2 linked regions of the Rosistilla oblonga genome follow. The protein of the gene in region 1 interacts with the protein of each later gene in a pairwise test. Links are inferred from orthologs where the notes say so. Each region holds a gene or a part of one and is shown in the gene's direction. Other genes may lie near its edges.

Region 1 (6,573 bases):
GTTGCGGTACCGCGGGTTGCAATTAAGCAACGTCCTTCACGTTTGATAACTCATGACGGGAATGCGATCTTCGGACGCATTCCCGTTTTAGTTTGAGTGGTCGCTGGCGGCGGAAAACGCTCGCGAAAAGACGGCGGAGTTCCTTATTAGGCCGCGGCGCGACTCGATTCGCCGTCGCTCGAATCGTTCGCCGAGTCGATGCTGATCGATACCGTCTCGTCTGCGTCTTGTTTACCGCGCGATGCCAGCAGGTCTTGCGCTTGGCCGACCCAATTCTCGCGTTCGATCCGCCCCTTGAAGCTCAACAATTCGTTGAACGCCCAGACGTTGTATTCGTTCCAGTCGGCGATCTGTTGCAGGCGGTAGACGCCCGCTTTCCGCAGGCAGCGTTGGTTGACCTGCCCGATCCCGCGGACAACTGTCAGATCGTCGACATAGCTGGGGCGGCGATTGAAGACGACGCCTAGCGATTCGTCGACGGTGACCGAGACGTTGCCGTAGGTCCGGAGTGCTCGCAGGTAAGACGTCGCCTTGGGCTTCACCGGTTCGGGCGTTCGCTCGCCCGATTCGTCACCCGCGGCCAGCAGCTCTTTCGCTTGGTCGCACCATTTCTCGTCACGCACCCGTCCCGGTAGACCCAGTTGCTGTTCGATCTGGCATTTCTGCCGGTTGGTCCATCCGGCGATCTGTTCGAAGCGGAATACGCCGGCCGCGTTCAGTTGTTCTTCCAGACGTCGGCTGACGCCAAAGATCTCGGTCAGATCGTCGGCATCGCTGGGGCGTTGGATGACGGCGTCGAGCCGATCTTCGGCGTCGGTCAGCCGCTGGCGGAGCGTTTCGATTTCCGCGCGGTCCTCCGCTCGCATCGCCTCCCTTTCCTCCGCCTTGGTTTCCAGTCGGTGTTGGATCTGCTGACGCTTCTGTTCCGCTGCGTGTTCGCGTTGCAGCGCTCCGTCGCGTTGCTGTTCAACGGCAGTCAGCTTGGCTTGCAGTTCGGCCAGTTCGGTTTCCAGTGCCGTCAGTTCGTCGTCGGTCTGTCGCCAAGCATTCAATTTCGCAACCGTTGCGGTCTGCACGACGCGCAGATCTTCCAGCAAGATCCCACGCAGTTCCAGATCTTCCTGCGTCGCTTGCAGTTCTTCCGTCAAACGCTCGCATTGCTGATCGCGCTCGGCCAGACTCGTCTGTGCCGTTTCCAGCTGCTGGCGAACCGTAGTCAATTGGGCCCGCAAACGCCGGTACTCTTGATCGACTTGGTCCATCGAGACCTGATCGTTTTCCGCGTCGGCCAATTCCTCGGCCAGTCGTTTGTTTTCGTTTCGCAACCGAATCAGCTCTTGCTCGCCTTGAGCCAGTTTCGCTTGAGCTTCTTTGGCATCGTTGGCTGTCAACGCCAACGCGGCATCCAGCTTGGCCACCTGTTGGCTCCAAGAGGTCGCCATGCACTGATGCCCAGCATCCAGTTTGTCGTTGGCCAGTTGCTGTTCGACGAGCTTTGCTTCAGCCGCTTCCAGTTGCGCCTGCAGTCGCTGCAGTTGAGTCTCGCTGCCGGCAAGCGCCGATCGATGAGATCGCCCGTTCGCTTCGGCTTGTTCGCGAGCGGTTACCGCGGTCGCAAGTTGTTTTTGCGTCTCCGCCAGTTGAGCTTCTTTTGCGGCGGCTTGCTTGCGCAAGTCGGCGACTTGCGCCTCGCGTTGCAAGAGGCTGGTCTCGTGGATCTCGCAGGCTTCCAGGAGTTCGGTTTGGTTCTCGATCGCGCGTAGGTGCAAGTCGCGGTATTCGGAAAAGATCTCGCTGCGGTCCTGCCAGATCGCCGCCTTGCTGCGCCGCCACAACAGTTGAGCCAGCCAGATCCCGATCCCTGCGAAATAGATCGCTGTTAGGAAACCCAGCCAGCCCAGGTGAGTCATCGCATAATCAAGACGTGCAATAAACATGGCAATTCAATCGTTGGGGACTCGCGGAAACTGGGGGCAACCTCGCCTGCTCACCTGCGAAGATCGACCGTTGGACTCAACCCAACAGCGACGACTCGCGTTCCAGTTGGGATTGCCGGAAGCAATCGGCTTCGAGCTGTTTGGCGATCGCATCGTTTTCGCGATCCAGGTTGCGAACCTGGCGTCGGTTGCCCGACCACAAGACCCAGCCGACAGCCAGGCCCAGCACGAAGAAGAAGGCCGCCACGTGGAGGGCCGCCAAGTCGGGGTTTTTGGTGAAGTAGTAGCTGGGATCCATCGCTCGCGATTCTCCGATTCTTGTCTCGCACCGTCGTCAGCTTGAAGGAAAAAACGACGCCCGTCCTAATCCACTCAATCGGAATCCGAGCGCGGCTGATTACAGTCTCGATCGAGAAGTTTGCCCGATAAATTGAAAAAACACTCAATATGCGGCCGCGCACCCCCACGGAATCGGCCAAGGGAGAGGCGGGGTCCGCTAGCATCGTCGCTCGCGCGGCCAGCCGATGCACCCCTTGGAACGGTAGGTTTGGCCTCTCTGGGCCGGCCATTGCCGGTCTGTCCCGCTTCGGTTATCACATCCGATCGACTACAATAATCCCGGCCTTCGGCGGGGCTGCACGGCTGACTTCCGGCGGCCTTCGTCGAGGATAAACCTTGCGATCGACAGGTCGCAGATCGCCGGTTGGTTCCCGAAAAACAGCGGCCAGCGCCGTGGCGGCTGCTCGCGATTTGCACCCTCCCCTTCCAATCGATTTATCAGGCTGCGGCGAGGCAGCGGTAGTACAACCTTTCCCTCAGTTCAAGAGCTCGATAGCGACTTATGCAAGCGATCATCCTCGGCGCCGGAACGGTGGGAACTTGGATTGCCGATCTATTATGTCGCGCCCGGCACAGCGTCACGGTGATCGACACCAATCCCGAAGAGGTTCGCCGGATCAATGCCGAACTGGATGTCCGGGCGATCCACGGCAGCGGATCGCAGAGCACGGTCTTGTTCCAAGCCGACATTTGCGGAGCCGATATCTGTCTGGCGGTGACCGGCGACGATGAAGTCAACATCGTGGCGGCCAGCATGGCCAAGGCGCTTGGCGCGCGGCGGGCGATCGCTCGCGTCTACGCTCCCGCATTTCGCGACATGAGCACTTTCGATTACCAACAGCACTTCAACATCGATCGGCTGTTGAGCCTCGAGCAGCTCTCGGCGACCGAACTGGCTCGCAGCATTCGCAACCCGGGGTCGATCCCGTTGGAGCACTTTGCTCGCGGGCAATTGGAAGTCTACGAATTGACGGTGGCGATCAAAGCTCCCGCCGTCGGCAAACCGCTTCGCGAATTGAAGCTCAGCCACGGCGTGCGGATCGGTTCGATCTCGCGTCAGGGGCGTCGTTGGATCGCCGGTGGTGAAGACGAGATCCACGCGGGCGATTCGATCAGCCTGATCGGATTCCCCAAAGACGTCGCCGAAGCCAGGGCTCAGTTTGCTCCCGAATCGACTCGCATCCCCCGTCGCAACGTGATCATCGCCGGCGGTGGCGAGACCGGATATCATCTGGCTCAATCGCTTAACAAGGCAGAGTACCGGATCTTGATCTTGGATGAAGATCCGCAACGCTGCGAGCACCTCGCCACACTGCTGCCATCGGCGACCGTGGTCACCGCCAACGCCAATCGCCGCTCGGTTTTGGAAGACGAAGGAGTCGGCAAGGCGGACTATTTTGTCGCCTGCACCGGCAACGATGAGAACAACATCATGGCGGGCGTCGAAGCGCGAGAACTCGGGGCGCACAAGGTGATGGCCGTCGTTGGCCGTCCCGACTATGCCAACGTCGTCGCCAAACTGGGCATCGATGTGGCGGTCAGCGAACGCGACGCGGTCGCTCGTCAGGTGATGGGCTTCATGAACGATGGCCCGATCATTTCGCAGAGTCAATTGCCCGAGGGATCGATCGGCGTATACGAGATCGAAATCGACGAAGACGTTCCGGTCACCAAGGCTCCGCTGATGCAATTGCCGCTGTCGGGCCGCTGCCTGATCGCCGCGATCATGCGAGACGGCTTTGTCCGTGTTCCGACGGCGAAAGACCAGCTGCGTCTGGGCGATGTAATCGTTGCCCTGATCGACCAGAATACGCTCGATTCCACGATCTCGCTGTTTAAAGTGGGATGATTCGTTATTGGCTCCGCGCGACGGATCAGAGTTTGCTGCTCAAGCGTTCCACTCGCGCCGCACTTCCTTCCAGGCACCTCCAATGAACATAGCACGCCCGTTAACAACCGCCATCGCGCTGCTGTTGCTCGCCAGCTTCGCCGCCGCGCAACCGAAGACCCGCCAGACGGAAAGCTATCCGCAGCATCCCGACGCTTTGCTCAAAGAAGGGGTTCCCGTCGGCACGATCACCAAGGGCGTGTTCAATGCTTCGCAGATCTATCCTGGAACAGTCCGCGATTATTGGGTCTATGTCCCCAAGCAATACGACGGATCCAAACCCGCAGCATTGATGGTCTTCCAAGACGGCGGTGGATACGCTCGGCGCGAGGGCGGTTATCGCGTCCCCAATATATTCGACAATCTGATCGCTGCGGGCGAGATGCCCGTCACGATCGCCGTCTTCATCAATCCCGGTGTCGTCCCCGCCCCCAACGACAACGCGCAATCGCGATTCAATCGGTCATATGAATACGACAGCGTCGACGATAGCTACGCCAACTTTCTGATCGACGAGATGCTGCCGTTTGTCGAAAAGGAACACAACGTTCAACTGACCGACGATCCCAATCTTCGCGCGATCTGCGGCAGCAGCTCCGGCGGCATCTGCGCCTACAACGTCGCTTGGCAACGGCCCGATCATTTCCGCCGCGTCTTCACGACCGTCGGAACCTATGTCGGACTCCGCGGCGGACACGAACTAGCGACGCTGGTCCGCAAGACCGAACCGAAGCCGCTGCGGATTTACCTGCAGGACGGATCGAACGATCTGAACATCTACGCCGGCGATTGGTGGATGGCCAACCAAACGCTGTTGCGAGCGTTGCAGTGGGCCGGATATGAAGTCGAGCACACCTGGGGCGAAGGCTTCCACAGTAGCAAGCATGGCACAGCGATCATGCCCGACGTGATGCGTTGGTTGTGGAAAGACTTTGATACCCAACCGGTTAGCACACATCTGGACCGATCCAACAGCGAAGCCAACAAATTCCTGGTCGATGGCGAAGGCTGGGAACTGGTTAGCGAAGGGCACAAGTGGGCCGAGGGCTTGGCGGTGACCGACGATGGCACGCTCTACTTTACCGACGTTCCGGCGAGCGAACTCTATAAGGTCACGCCCGATGGCGAGGTCAGCCTGATCGTCTCCGATACCGGAAAGACGAACGGGATCTCCTTGGGCCCCGACGGCCGGCTGTATGGTGCCGCCAGCGGTGCCCGCCAGATCCGCGCCTGGGATTTGAAGACTCTTGAAATGGAAGTCATCGCCGAGGGGACGACCAGCAACGACATCGTCGTTCGCCACGACGGAACGATCTATTACACCGATCCGCCAGCCGGCAAGATCTGGTCGCTCGACGCGAAGACGCGCGAGCGGAAGGCTGTCGACAATTTCAAAGACTGCAACGGGATTGGACTCAGCGCCGATCAGACTCAGCTGTTTGTAGGCCACTTCCCCGGGCGGTTCATCAACGCCTTCCAGATCGCCGACGATGGATCGCTGAAATACAAGCAGCCCTATTTTCACCTGGAGATCCCGGCCGCCGATCCTCGCGGGTTGTTGGATGGGATGTGTGTCTCCCAAGATGGTTGGCTGATTTCCACAACGGCGATGGGCGTTCAGATCTGCGACCAACCGGGACGCTCGCATCTGATTTTGCCAATGCCTCCAGGTTCGCGACGTCCCAGCTACGCGACGTTTGGCGGTCTCGATCGCAAGACGCTGTACGTGGCCAATGTGGACAAGATCTATCGTCGCAAAACGCAGTTAGTCGGTGCCGACAACTGGAAACAACCCGTCAAACCACCCAAGCCACGACTGTAGGCGGAGAGCAAAGATTCGGTGATTGATTCGCCCGACAAGGACGAGCATGGCGGCGCGCCGGTGGCGCGTGTGTTAGTGGCTGTCTGCACGTATAACGAACTCGACAGCTTGCCCGAATTGGTCGCTGGCATCCGCGCCGCCCTGCCGTCAGCCGACGTGCTGGTCGTCGATGATGGATCGCCCGATGGGACCGGCGAATGGGCTGCCGATAAGGCGGGGCGCGATCCTTGGTTCACATTGAACCAACGCGGTCGCAAGCTAGGCCTCGGCAGCGCGATCGTCGCTGCGATGCGACACGCCAGCGACGCGGGTTACGACTTCCTGGTCAATCTCGATGGCGACATGAGTCACGACCCGGTCGAAATTCCGAAGCTTGTCGACGTCGCCCAGCGCGAAAAGGCTGACGTCGTGATCGGTTCACGCTACGTTCCCGGCGGAGCGATCGAAGGCTGGCCGATGTCGCGATTGGTGATCAGCGGTCTGCTGAATCGTGTCGCTCGGATCGCCTTGGGGCTGCAAGCCCACGACTGCAGCGGAGCGTATCGATGTTATCGCGTCGACACGCTCGATAAGGTCGACCTGAATCG
Region 2 (6,559 bases), 4.6 Mb from region 1 along the record:
CCGCCGACACATCGGCCCGATGCTGAACACCGGACTGACGAAGTTTACCGTTTCCGAAGACGCTTGGCGGTTGGATATCCTGAATTCGATCACGCACCTGTCGAGCGATCAGATCAGCTGACAGCCCGCGGCTCTCCATTGCAGCCCCCACCGAACCTGGCACGCCCGCCCTGGGCTGAGGCTGCGCAAAGATTGCGTTGCGGCGCGGCATGATCGATAATGAGAGCGCGGCCCGAAAGCGTTCCGGTCGCCCCCCTCCGGCTCCACCAACCTACCGAGACGCACCGCTATGGGTCGACTGAAGAACTTCGCTCCTATTTGTCTGTTGATATCGCTTTCCCTGATCAGCCAACCCGCGGCGGCGCTCGAACCGGCTGGACTCAGCGGATTGCAGTTCCCCGCCAGCGACTGGCCCTTCTGGCGCGGCCCGGATCAAAACGGAGTCGCTTCAGCAAAGCAAACGCCTCCGACATCGTGGAGCGAGACCGAAAATGTGTTGTGGCGAGCGGAGGTGCCCGGCCGCGGTCACAGCTCGCCCGTCGTGATCGGCGACCGCGTTTTCATCACCTCAGCCGATCACGAACGCGAAGTCCAGATCGTCCTTGGGCTCGATCGCGCGACCGGAAAACAGCTATGGGAAACGATCGTCCACCGCGGCGGATTCGAGACCCGCGGGAAAAAGATGAATCTGAAGGCAACGTTGGCATCGTCGACGATCGCCTCGGACGGCTCGCGGCTGTTCATCAACTTCCTCAACGACAACGCGGTTTGGACGACAGCGCTCGATCTGGACGGTAAACAGCTCTGGCAAACGCGTTTGACCGATTACCAGGTCCACCAGGGATACGGTTCGTCGCCGACGATCTACAAAAACCTGGTGATCTCATCGGCTGACAATAAAGCGGGGGGAGCGATCGTGGCGATGGATCGGACCAACGGCGAGATCGTCTGGCGGCGCGAGCGTCCCGAACTCCCGAATTACCCCTCGCCGGTCGTCGTCAAAGCGGCTGGCCGCGATCAATTGATCATGACCGGCTGTGACTTGGTCACCAGCCTCGATCCGCTGACCGGACAAACGATCTGGGAAATCGAAGGGGCGACGACCGAATGCGTGACGACAACCGTTACCGACGGAAAAGTCATCCTGACCAGCGGCGGATACCCCGACAACCATATCTCTGCGGTCGCAGCGGACGGATCGGGAAAAATCGTCTGGGAGAACACCGACCGCGAATACGTGCCGTCGATGTTGATCGCCAAGGGGCACGTATTTGCCATTCTCGACGCGGGCATCGCGACCTGTTTGAACGTGGAAACAGGGGAACAGATCTGGAAAGAGCGACTGGGCGGAACCTTCAGCAGCTCCCCCGTCCTGGTCGGCGAGAACATCTATGTGACCAGCGAATCGGGGAAGACACATATCTTCAAGGCGAGCGTCGAGGGATTCCAAAGCGTGGCGACAAATTCGCTGGGGAGCAAGGTATTTGCAACTCCAGCGATCTGTGGGGGGCAGATATTTACCCGGGTATCGTTGACCGCCGATGAGAAGACTCAAGAATACGTCTACTGCCTGGCCGATTCCGCTGCGACTCGCTGATCTGCAGCGGGAGATGCAGTGGAACGTCTGGGGGCCTCCTAACGGTCGCATCGGGCGTGCGTAGCGACCCCGAGGAAGTTTAAACTGCGTTGGCCAAAAAGATGGAAAGCGAAGCGAAGAGCACCCGAAAAAGCGTCAATTGAGGGTGACGAGTGCAATCCTTTACGGGTATCGTAAGGTATTGTTTTGGAAGAACTTAAGGTCTGTTAAGCCGAGCATTTGGAACGAAAATACCGCCGAATCATGTGCACGCGTTTACAGTAACGCTTACCTAAACGCGTGATTCGGCGTATGCTACTCGCTAGAAACGAGGTCCGTTTCGATGCTGCAATCATACTAAGGAGCAATCAATGCTAGTGAGCGTCTCTGCCCGACACGGCAATCTGGGAACGGGCGATCAATCTCTGATCGAAGACAAAGTTGAAAAGCTGCGTCGTTTGTATGATCGGGTGAACGCGATCGAAGTGATTGTCGACTTGGAGAAGCTCGAATCGCCAGTTCTCGAAGCCAAGGTCTCGGTTGAACACGAGGAAGACTTTATCGCCTCGGCCACAGCGACAACGGTCATCGGAGCGTTGGATGTCGTGATTCCCAAGCTGGAAAAGCAACTGCGACGCGCCAAGGAAAAGCGAACCGAGCACCGGGCGACCGGACTGAAACACATCGAAACAACGGATGTTGCCGACGAGGTTTAAAGCACAGCCAGTCGGAGCCATACCGCCGACGCAGAGCAGATCTCTGCGTCGTGGCGGCAACCGCCCGACCGAATCGCGGCCGATCGAACATGCAGAACACCATTGCAAGACCGCACAGCCACCTGGAAGCCGTTTGTCCTCGACGGGCACCGGTGGCTCCATGAAATCAATTCCCAGCCGGAACATCGAGCGTTGCGAAACGGCGTTGCGAGGCTGATTTTTTTTAAATCAAAGGATAGGTAATGAAATTCGCAGACTTTATTTGCGTTAAGGCGATCAAGCCGGATCTAGCATCATACGACAAGGAAGCCGTCGTCACCGAATTGGTGGAAAGCTTGGTTACCGCAGGCGAGATCAAGACCGCCGACAAAGACGATATCATCGCTGCGGTTATGAAGCGCGAAGAACTCGGCAGCACAGGCATTGGTCGCGGCGTTGCCGTTCCTCACACAAAGCATCCCAGCGTTGAAAAGCTGGTCGGCACCGTCGGTGTCAGCGTCGACGGCGTCGACTTCAACAGCCTCGATGGCGAAAAAGTACAACTCTTCTTCCTGCTGATCAGCCCTCCAGAACGCCCTGGCGATCACCTGCGAGCCCTGGAAAACATCTCGCGTCAGTTGCGCGACGACACCTTCTGCCGCTTCCTCAAGCAAAGCAAGACGGTCGACGACATCAACCAATTGCTCGAAGAGGCTGATAACAATCAGTTTGCGTCTTAAACGCACGTTCCGCCATAGATATGCACGCTATGTCCAATCCATCATGCCAGCAAATCGTCGTCGTTAAGAACGAAAAAGGGCTGCACCTGCGCCCGGCGGAGCTGATGGCGCGGTTGGCGATGCAGTACGAGGCGACTGTCATGGTGACCAAAGACGACCAATCTGCCGACTGCAAGAACATGTTGTCCGTGCTCACGCTGGGCGCTGTTCAAGGAACCCAGCTCGGGCTTTCAGCCGAAGGCCCCGATGCCGCAGAGGCGTTGTCGGCGGTCGCCGAGTTGTTCGAGGCTGGTTTCCACGAACTCGACGCCGAATAATCCGCCGCCGCTACAAATGTTGTCGGCTGCGGCATGGCTCCCAGCCGATGCGGCTGGGGACCGACGACCATTGAACTTTAAAAACCGTACAAGAAAAGAAATGGCAAGGCCAATTCGGTTCATCCTCTCGATGGCTCGGCGGATCGATCGCCTGCAGCATCGCGTCGATGGTAAGGATGTTGCGCGTGCCGCCATTGAATGCTCGAACTTCAAGGAATCCCGGTTTCACCAGGCGTTGCGATCGGTCCGGCCTTAGTACTGGACGATGAAGGGTATCGCATCCCCAGGTGTCTTATTCCCGCGGCCGACACATCGGCCGAGTGGGGGCGGTTATTGTCTGCATTTGGCAAGGTGGCCAAGCAGCTGGAGGTCAACCGCAAGCAGACCGCTGAACGGTTGGGCGAAGAAGCCGGCCGCATCTTCTCGGCTCAACAACAGATGCTCAGCGATCCCGGGCTGTTGGCCGAACTCGAAGGCCGTGTCCACGAACAGCATCAAAGCGCCGCTTACGCCGTCAGCCGCGTCTTGCACCGCTACGCCGAAGCGCTCGGCAAGCTGAACAGCCCGTTTTTGGCCGAACGCGCCGAGGATGTGCTGGATATCGAAAAGCAACTGCTGCATCGGCTTGGTGCCGTCACCAGCGACCCGTTGAGCAATCTCGACGAACCGGTGATCCTGCTGGCCCGGAATCTAACCCCCAGCGAAACCGCAAACCTCGATCGCCAATTCGTGCGTGGCTTCTGCACCGAGATCGGCGGCCCCGGCGGTCACACAGCGATCGTCGCCAAGGGACTCGAACTGCCAGCGGTTGTTGGCATCGGCCAGTTCCTGGATCGCATCGGCCAGGGCTCGCAAGTCATCGTCGATGGCGACCGCGGCTGCATGATCGTCGATCCCGACCAAGCGACGATCGATCGCTACGAGGAACGGGCGCAGATTCGCCAAAAGCTGACGCTGCGTCTGGCCGAACTGCGCGACTTGCCAGCTGAGACTGTCGATGGACATCGCGTGACGCTTTCGGCGAACATCGAATTCCCTCACGAAGTCGACGCCTGCCTGCAGCGTGGAGCCGACGGCATCGGTCTGTATCGCACCGAATTTTTGTACCTCAGCAGCGACGAGGAACCGAGCGAAGAAGACCACTACCAAGCGTATACCGAAGTCATCGGTGCGTTGCAGGGTCGTCCGGTCGTGATTCGAACGCTCGACCTGGGCGCCGACAAAATGGGGCACACCTCGCTGACCGAACCCGAGAACAACCCGTTTTTGGGACTCCGTAGCATCCGCTTGTCGTTGAAGAATCAGGATCTGTTCCGCACCCAAATCCGCGCCGTCCTAAGGGCTGCGGTGCATGGCGACGTGCGGATGATGTTCCCATTGATCTCGACGCTGCAAGAACTGCGAACGGCGCGAATGCTTGTCAACATCGTGATCGATGATCTTCGCGAAGAAGGGGCCGAATTCCGCAGCGACATCCCGATCGGAATGATGGTCGAAGTCCCCGCCGCGGTGATCATGATCGATCGCTTTGCCGAGGAGGTCGATTTCTTCAGCATCGGCACCAACGACCTGGTGCAATACACGCTGGCAGTCGACCGCAGCAACGAAAGCGTTGCGGAACTTTATCAGTCGAGCGATCCGGCGGTGCTGCGATTGATCCAGCAAACCGTCGATGTTTCCAACAAGACCAACACGCCGGTCGGCATCTGCGGCGAGATGAGCTCAAATCCTGCTCGTGTGTTGTTGCTGTTGGGACTGGGCGTTCGCAGCGTCAGCGTTCCGCCGCTGGCGATCCCGCGGATCAAGAAGGTGATTCGCAGCGTGACGATCGCCGATTGCGAAGAGATCGCCTGCCGCGTGATGCAGCTGGAGAGCGCCCGCGAAGTCGATTTGTATTTACTCGATCGCCTTGGCGATCTGGTCCCCGAACTGGTTGTGCAATAGTCTTATGACACGAGCGCGGTACCACATCCGCTTTTCGAAAACCGGCCCCTTGCGATGGATCAGCCATCGCGACCTGCTGCGATTGTGGGAACGCTTGTTCCACCGCATCGATCTGAAGCTGGCGATGTCCGAAGGCTTTCACCCCAAGCCGCGGATGAACTTCCCCTCGGCGCTCGCGCTCGGCACGGCAAGCCTCGACGAACTGCTCGAACTGGAACTTACCGAACCGTTGGATCCCCAAGAACTGGGCCAGCGGCTGCAAGCGGACCAACAGCCCGGTTTAGGAATTTTGCAAGTAACTGCGGTTCCCGAGGGCTCAGCTAAGGCAAAGCTGAAGTCAACAACGTACAATCTGCCCATTCCCGAATCCGATCGGGCGGCTCTACTCGCAGAGATCGAGGCGCTGCGCAGCCGTGACACGATCGAAATAAAGCGGAAAGACAAGACATTGGTGTTCAGTCTTGCAGCGGAGATCGAACACCTGGCGGTAGAAGATGGCGTGCTCGTTTTTCGCTGCACGCCGGATCAAGGCGCATCGCTGCGACCAACCGACCTGATCCAAGAATTGAAGATTACACACGTTACCGACAGTGGCCAGTTTCTGACGCGAACGCGCGTCGAACTGGAACACGAATTTGAATCATCCAGATGCGTCACGGGGCAGATGACCAGTTAGATCGTTAGCGCTGGCAGGGCGAAGTGATCGCCAAGACCAGCCGATGGCAACACACGAAATGTTCGCATCGTATGCGTTTCATAGTTTCAACGGCACACATCGTGCCAACAGCCACAACACTAACTGATGCCCAGATCGAGGATGCAGATACCCATGAAAGGCAAGCGATATGAAGAAGGAAATGCTTATCAACGTTGCCCAGCCCGAAGAGAGTCGCATCGCGATTCTCGAGGATGGCCAGCTTGAAGAGCTCTATACCGAGCGTGCAAGTGCCGACAACTATGTTGGCAACATCTATCGAGGCAAGATCGTTAACCTCGAACCTAGCATCCAAGCCGCCTTCGTCGACTTCGGCGTCGGACGCAACGGCTTCCTGCACATCAGCGACGTCGAACCGCAGTACTTTCGACAGGGTGGTTACGACCCCGAAGAGATCATGCGGGAATCGGACGAACTGGCCGAACAAGCGGCCAAGCGAGCCCGCGAACAAGGCCGCAACCAACGCGTCTTCAAAGGGGGCCGACCTCGCGTTAAACCTCCGATCCAAGATGTTCTGAAACGCGGCGACAGCATTCTCGTCCAGTGCATCAAAGAGGGCATCGGCACCAAAG

What was found.
Region 2: the proteins of trkA (region 1) and CA51_RS06845 interact in binary tests that used the Escherichia coli proteins (3 or more experiments, as listed by UniProt). The link is inferred for Rosistilla oblonga from one-to-one orthologs.

Annotation. Positions count from the first base shown.
Region 1 is NZ_CP036292.1:6,562,179-6,568,751, reverse strand. What follows is about bases 2,067-4,951. They hold trkA (Trk system potassium transporter TrkA), read left to right. Parts: upstream 2,067-2,778; coding sequence 2,779-4,125; downstream 4,126-4,951. Other genes in these bases: CA51_RS23125 (SMP-30/gluconolactonase/LRE family protein), read left to right, coding at 4,208-4,951; CA51_RS23135 (hypothetical protein), read right to left, coding at 2,067-2,235. Outside these bases: CA51_RS23145 (ferredoxin), read left to right, coding at 1-26; CA51_RS23140 (hypothetical protein), read right to left, coding at 147-1,937; more of CA51_RS23135, read right to left, coding at 2,014-2,066; more of CA51_RS23125, read left to right, coding at 4,952-5,986; CA51_RS23120 (polyprenol monophosphomannose synthase), read left to right, coding at 6,005-6,573. UniProt on the Escherichia coli protein: Part of the constitutive potassium transport systems TrkG and TrkH. May regulate the transport activity of TrkG and TrkH systems. Binds to NAD(+) and NADH.
Region 2 is NZ_CP036292.1:1,920,721-1,927,279, reverse strand. The notes cover bases 1,402-4,272. They hold CA51_RS06845 (PTS sugar transporter subunit IIA), read left to right. Parts: upstream 1,402-2,534; coding sequence 2,535-3,011; downstream 3,012-4,272. Other genes in these bases: ptsP (phosphoenolpyruvate--protein phosphotransferase), read left to right, coding at 3,527-4,272; CA51_RS06840 (HPr family phosphocarrier protein), read left to right, coding at 3,041-3,328; hpf (ribosome hibernation-promoting factor, HPF/YfiA family), read left to right, coding at 1,948-2,292; CA51_RS06855 (outer membrane protein assembly factor BamB family protein), read left to right, coding at 1,402-1,597. In the rest of the region: CA51_RS06860 (histidine phosphatase family protein), read left to right, coding at 1-121; more of CA51_RS06855, read left to right, coding at 290-1,401; more of ptsP, read left to right, coding at 4,273-5,272; CA51_RS06830 (TIGR03936 family radical SAM-associated protein), read left to right, coding at 5,277-5,948; CA51_RS06825 (Rne/Rng family ribonuclease), read left to right, coding at 6,118-6,559. UniProt on the Escherichia coli protein: Seems to have a role in regulating nitrogen assimilation.